2 regions of the Rahnella selenatireducens genome follow, and region 2 is predicted to be linked to the other one. Evidence: predicted binding sites of a transcription regulator. Region 2 holds the regulator's gene; the other holds the start of a gene.
The links. The regulator LexA, encoded in region 2, represses DNA repair genes until DNA is damaged. The targets are predictions, from matches to a motif close to TNCTGTATGTACATACAGNA.
Positions count from the first base shown of each region.

Region 1: ACLBVC_RS04715 (YebG family protein) is a predicted target of LexA. The motif match lies at 1,633-1,652, and genes of this name have one in related genera.

Region 1 covers NZ_JBKEZJ010000002.1:294,868-298,278, forward strand. The annotation lists gene ACLBVC_RS04700 (sulfite exporter TauE/SafE family protein) at 1-482, shown strand, start outside; gene ACLBVC_RS04705 (DUF1003 domain-containing protein) at 539-1,021, shown strand; gene ACLBVC_RS04710 (GNAT family N-acetyltransferase) at 1,029-1,505, opposite strand; gene ACLBVC_RS04715 (YebG family protein) at 1,666-2,040, shown strand; gene ACLBVC_RS04720 (GFA family protein) at 2,163-2,567, opposite strand; gene ACLBVC_RS04725 (nucleoside recognition domain-containing protein) at 2,747-3,411, shown strand, end outside.
Region 2 covers NZ_JBKEZJ010000018.1:32,314-35,724, reverse strand. The annotation lists gene ACLBVC_RS21710 (ROK family protein) at 1-255, shown strand, start outside; gene zur (zinc uptake transcriptional repressor Zur) at 355-864, shown strand; gene ACLBVC_RS21700 (CsbD family protein) at 1,059-1,268, opposite strand; gene lexA (transcriptional repressor LexA) at 1,658-2,266, opposite strand; gene ACLBVC_RS21690 (diacylglycerol kinase) at 2,386-2,754, opposite strand; gene plsB (glycerol-3-phosphate 1-O-acyltransferase PlsB) at 2,893-3,411, shown strand, end outside.

The DNA.
Region 1 (3,411 bases), on a different contig from region 2:
TACTCGGCGCGAACACGCTGTGGGCGCTGCCAGCGACGCTTTCTAATCTTCTAATCGGTCTTTTTTTCCTGCTGCTGATCCCGTTGCGACATTGGGCCAGAATGAAAACGCTGTCGCTCAGTGACGGGCAACTGGCGCTGAGCGGCGCGCTGGTGGGGTTTTTGACCGGCGTGGTGTTTTCGACCGGTCCGCTGACAATCCCGGTTTTTGCCGGTTACGGGCTGGCGAAGGGCGCGTTGTTGTCCACAGAAGCGGCGGCGTCATTTGCCATTTATCTGGCAAAAGCGTCTACTTTTCGTGCCATCGGCGCGATGCCGGGATCGGTTTTACTGAGCGGGTTTCTGGTTGGCCTGACGCTGGTTGCGGGGATGATGATCGGCAAAAAGTTCGTGATCAAAATGCCGGATAAGACTTTTCACCGTTTCGTTGACGGCATGTTAATGCTGGCAGGGCTCTCACTGCTATGGGATGCGGCGAAATAGCGATAGAGTTAATCCCCGCCGTAAGCCTTTTTCACCGAAACATGAGAGTCAACACGATGCAGCCCGTCAAAAAATTCCGTTTTTATCGCCCGCTGAAAGGCCACAGTCACACGTTTGGCGAACAATGGTTTGCCCTCAAAGCTGAAGCCTTCGCCCGGTTCTTTGGCACGCCGACGTTTCTCATCGCGCAGACAGTGATTGTTGCGGTCTGGATCTACCTGAACATCTCCGGGCTGTCCAAATTCGACCCGTATCCGTTTATTCTTCTGAATCTGGCCTTCAGTTTGCAGGCAGCTTACGCCGCGCCGCTGATTCTGCTGGCGCAAACCCGCCAGGCCGAGCGCGATCAGGCGCACGCGCTGACGGATGCTCAGCACCGGGAAGATCTGGATGATGCGATGGCAAAACGTCAGACTGTGGCTGAAGAAAATTCCGCGCAGTTACTGGTTTTAGTCCAGCAGAACATAGAATTGACCTCGCTGACCAAAGAGCTGGCCGAACGTATTGAAACCCTGACAACACAGCTGGCCAGCCGTTAAAGAAAAGCTACGCCTCGTTCTTCAAATCATCCTTTTTTAAATAAATATCAGGCCGGGTTATCGCCCACGCATAATCCGGCCGGTTTACCGGTTCATAACCAAATTTTTCATACAACCAGGGCGCGGTGGTGGTGAATAACACCATGCGACGCAGGCGCGCGGAAACCGGATGCGACTGGCAGCATTCCACCAGCCAGCCGCCAAGGTTTTTACCCTGATATTCTTCCAGCACATAGACGTCGCACAGGTAAGCAAAGGTGGCGTAATCAGTGATAAAACGGGCGAAACCGATTTGTTTTTCGCCTTCAAACAGACCAAAATTGAGGCTGTTTTCCACGGAATCACGCACGGTTTGCTCGTCAATTCCGGCAGCCCACGTTGATCGGGTGAGATAACAATGTATCGCCGGAATATCCTGCGCGGCTTTATCCGTGGTGATATGAAATGCGCCTTTTGTCCACTGGCAAACGTCGGTTGCTGTCACTGTGTTCTCCGCGAGTTTCGGTTGTTTTAATGATCACCGTACGAATGTAGCGCAGGCCGGTCGAGATTTCATACAGTCGGGCTGTAAAAAGCTGACTGAATGATGTATCCTGCACTCATCATTAATATGCTGTATATAATTACAGTATAAGGAGCGAGTCATGGCTGTTGAAACAAAATTTGTTGTCGTCAGAAAAGGTGAAGAGAAAATGACATTTGCCAATAAAAAAGATGCGGACGCTTACGACAAGATGCTCGATATGGCAGATACCTTCACCGAGTGGCTTTCGCAGAGCGGACTTGAGATTGACGAAGTGCTGGCTGAAAATATTGCGCTGCATCTCGCCGAGCAAAAAGATGCCGTTCAGCATATTCTGCGTACCAGTAAAATGCCGGAAGCCGCAGTGGCCGTTGTTGAAGAAACGCCTGAAGAAACCGCAGAGCCTGTCACCGCAGAGCACGCTGAGCCGGAAGCAGAAACAGAAGAAAAAGCAGCGCCCGCTCCGAAGAAGCCTCGCGCCGTGAAAGCCGCCTGACTTTTTACCATAAAGAGCGCCGGAAACAGAAAGGGCACGCAACGGCAATAATCCCGCGTGCCCCTTTATCAATACCATTCCTCACACCTTCACTTCTTAGTACTGATTCCTTAGCCCCGTATTTATTTCGGCTCGTAACGAATATATCCCGCCACGCCGCCTTTACCGCCATCTTTCGGATGATTAATGCCGTCGCTGACGCTGACCACCGGGAAATCAAACGGCGACACGCCTTCGATGCAGGCGACATTAACGCCATAGAATTCAGGATTGGAACGGCGCTGGTGGAAGGTGTAAATCCCGCAAACTGAGCAGAAGTAATGCGCGGCTTCACCGGTGTTAAAGCGGTATTCGGTGAGCTTGTCCTTGCCCTTAATGACATCGACTTCCTGAGCCGGGACGACGACCGCGCCGCGCATACGGCAGAACGAACAATTGCAGCGAAGCACGTTGTTATAGCCATCGGTCAGTACGGCGCTGAAGACAACCGAACCGCAATGACATTGGGCAGACACTTTATCTGACATGGAAATCTCCTGAGATCGTCCGGCAAATGAGGGGGTTAGCCGATTCACCGTGTTGACTGTTTTCATCGAAGCTGACAGGCGTTCAGTTACGTTAGCCGCTTTTTTATCATTGCTCAACCGCATGACAACACGTCGGGTTGGCGCTATGTTACTGGCAATTTATTTTTGCGGAGCGGGTAATGGACATTATCGGGATCATTCTTTCGGCGGGGAAAGCTTCAGTTAACGTGGCGCTTTACACGCTGATCCCAATCATGGTGGTCATGCTGATCATCATGAAGTACCTGGAAGTTCGTGGGGTTCTCGACTGGATTGTCCGGCTGGTGACGCCGGTTTTACGCCCTTTTGGCGTCACGGGCATGGCTGTGTTTGCCCTGATCCAGCTGAATTTTGTGAGTTTCGCCGCACCGCTGGCATCACTGGCGCTGATGGAAAAGAGAGGGACGTCTGACCGCCATCTTGCCGCCACGCTGGCAATGCTTTTCGCCATGGGGCAAGGCAACGTGTTTTATCCGCTTATTCCTTATGGCCTGCACTGGGGCGCGGCGATTATCATTTCTATTGTCGGCGGGCTCGGCGCGGCCAGTGCGACGTACTATCTGTTTGGCCGCCGTCTTTCTGCAACCGCGCTGGAACGTGAAGGCAATCCGCTGGAAGACAAAGCAGGCAAAGGGCTGATCGCCATCATTAATGGCGCGGGTTCGGATGCAATCCGTCTGGCGCTGGGTTCCGTGCCGATGCTGATCCTCTCACTGACCGTCGTCGGTATTTTAAAAGAAGCCGGGGCAATTGAGTTTCTGACCCGTTTGCTCGGGCCGGTGTTAGGGTATTTCAGTATTTCGGA
Region 2 (3,411 bases):
CTGGGGCTGAGCCTGTACAACTTCCTCAATATTTTGAACATTAACCGTATTTATCTGTATGGCCGCAGTTGCGGATTCGGCGACGACTGGCTCAACGCCGTGCGGGTGCAGAGCGGACTGAACCCGTTCGACAGAACCGACCACGTTAAAACGCTGGCGACACACATCGCGCCCGGCACGCTGAGTCGCGAGCAGCAAATTATGGGTATCGGCTATCTGTATGTGGAAAAGGCATTGGAAAGTATGGCGGGTTGAGCGGCGCATAATTCGTCGATCTGGCTGAAGCATGATAAAATTAAGAATGGCTGCATGATGTGGCCTATTTATCCCAATCTGCGCTCAGAGAATGTTGCTATGACCCTGAATAATCCAGAAAAATTACTTTCACAAGCTGAAGAACTTTGCCAGCAACGCAATGTTCGTCTTACACCGCAGCGGCTGGAAGTTTTGCGACTGATGGCGCAACAACCCGGTGCAATCAGCGCCTATGATTTGCTGGATCTGCTGCGCGTCAGCGAGCCACAGGCCAAACCGCCAACGGTTTACCGGGCGCTTGATTTCCTGCTGGAACAAGGGTTTATTCATCGGGTTGAATCGGCTAACAGCTATGTGCTTTGCCATCATTTCGAAGAGCCGAGCCACACTTCCGCGCTGTTTATCTGTGATCGCTGCGGGCTGGTCACGGAAAAAACCACTGACGGCATTGAAGAACGTCTGGCGAAACTGGCGCATGAATCCGGTTTTGAGTTGCGTCATTCGGTCGTTGAAGCGCATGGCTTATGTGCCGAATGCAAAGTTGTTGAAACCTGCGACAGTCACGATCATTGCGAACACGACCACAGCATTGTTGTGAAAAAACGTTGATAAACAGTTGTTTTTGAATGGGTTTTAAAAATCCTAAAGCGGAAGGGTTTTCACGCAGCTGAACGGATAATTTAAGGTGCTGAAGGAAGATATTGAAGGTTGGGTACATCCTTGTACCCGTATCCTGAAAGTGTTCCGGGTAGGAGCAGCAATGACTCAGGATACGTCACTGATACGCGAGGGGGAGTCGCGTGTTACCAGTGATATTTGTTTTTCGATTCCCAATCCTTGAGCTCTTTCTCGGCCTGATCCTTCTGATAGCCATAACGCTCCTGAATCTTACCTACCAGCTGATCACGTTTACCTTCAACGACTGTCAGGTCGTCATCAGTCAGCTTACCCCACTGTTCTTTCACTTTCCCTTTGAACTGCTTCCAGTTACCGTCGGCTTGGTCCTTATTCATAATAAATATCTCCTGTTACCTTGGGTTGTAGAGCTGCACGTTTGTTGGCAGCCCGTCCTTAACACTTCAAAGCTTAGTAGAGAATGCGGATTCGTCTTCCCAAAACAGGGATAAAAACCACTATTAGGATTAATCCAAAGCAGGAAATAACGTGGAATTGAAATCTGTCTGACTGAAAAAGGCCGCTAATTCAGGGCATAGAGGAAGCGAACACGGCATTTTCTTTGAACAGGCAATGAAACGGATAACAGTAAGAAAGAGGATTTTATCGGGAGAGTTTCTGAGTCATGCCTAAAACAACATCGCCCCAAAACGGGACGATGAGATACTGATTTTACAGGCGCGTCAGAGGCGGCCAACGCACCTGCAACGTAGTGCTTAAGCGCTGATTAGATCCAGTCGCCGTTGCGGATAACGCCAACAGCCAGACCTTCAATGCTAAAATTCTGTTCACGCAAATCAACCACAATAGGCTGGAATTCGCTGTTTTCAGGCAACAACTGAACCACGCTGCCCTGTTTCTTCAGGCGCTTGACCGTGACTTCATCATCAATACGTGCAACGACAACCTGACCATTACGGACATCCTGCGTTTTGTGTACTGCCAGCAGATCGCCATCCAGAATACCGATATCACGCATCGACATCCCGCTGACGCGCAGCAGGAAATCCGCACTCGGTTTAAACATGGCCGGATCGACCTGATAATGTCCTTCGATGTGCTGCTGAGCCAGCAGCGGTTCACCGGCAGCAACACGGCCAATCAGCGGTAAACCTTCTTCTTCTTCCATCAGCAGACGAATACCGCGCGAAGCACCGGAAACGATCTCAATAACGCCTTTACGCGCGAGCGCTTTCAGGTGTTCTTCCGCCGCGTTCGGGGAACGGAACCCGAGACGGGACGCAATCTCTGCTCGGGTCGGTGGCATACCGGTGGTGGAGATATGATCGCGAATAAGGTCGTAGACCTCTTGTTGTCTGGTCGTTAAAGCTTTCATTCCGCCCCCTGGTTGTTTATACAGTCTAGCTGTGAGTATATACAGCTAAACGGTCAATGAAAACCTAAGATTGAATAAAAACAGGGCATAACGACAATTCCTGGAATGCAGATTCCAAATCAGAACCATCGCGGCCAAAAGATGCTGACCCAGACAAAAATCGCCAATATGATGGTCAGCAGTACAGCGGCAGAACCGATATCTTTAGCGCGGCCTGACAGAACGTGAAACTCAGGCCCGATGCGGTCAATCGCAGATTCTATGGCACTGTTGAGCAATTCAGTCACACAGACCAGCACGACGGAGCCGATCAGCAAGATACGTTCTATGCTGCTCACATCCAGCCAGAAACTTAATAAAATTAGCGGGATAGTAGCGCTGGCTTCCTGCCGAAAAGCAGCCTCGTTTTGCCATGCGGCCTTGAGGCCTTTCCAGGAATAGCCTGCGGCTTTATAGATGCGGGTAAATCCAGTGACTTGGTTCGCCATTCTGTTACTGATCCTTGAAATATTATCCTGCGGGTTTTGCGCATTTTAGCGGTTTAATGGTATCTCATCACCACAGATCTCGTCTGAGCTTTCTGGTATCCTTGCGGCGAAATGGCTAACAAGAGGCTTCACGTTTTTATGTCAGGTTGGCGTAGACTTTATTACACATTATTGAATTTACCACTCTCATTGCTGGTAAAGAGCAAGGTCATACCTTCAGATCCGGTTACCGAGTTGCATTTAGACCCGACCCGGCCAATTCTGTACGTATTGCCTTATAACTCCAAAGCGGATTTGCTGACATTGCGTGCGCAGTGTCTGGCTCAAAATCTGCCTGATCCCCTTATTCCGCTGGAAATCGACGGAACGCTGCTGCCGAGCCATGTGTTTATTGCCGAAGGCCCGCGCGTTTTCTCCTATTACACGCCCAAGCAGGAATCGGTAAAGCTGTTCCACGATTACCTGGATTTGCACCGTAATAACCCGGATTTAGACATTCAGATGCTGCCCGTATCGGTCATGTTTGGCCGTGCGCCAGGCCGCGAAGGCCACGATACGCCGCATCTGCGCGTGCTGAATGGGATCCAGAAATTCTTCGCCGTGCTGTGGCTGGGCCGCGACAGTTTTGTCCGTTTCTCCAATACCGTTTCGCTGCGT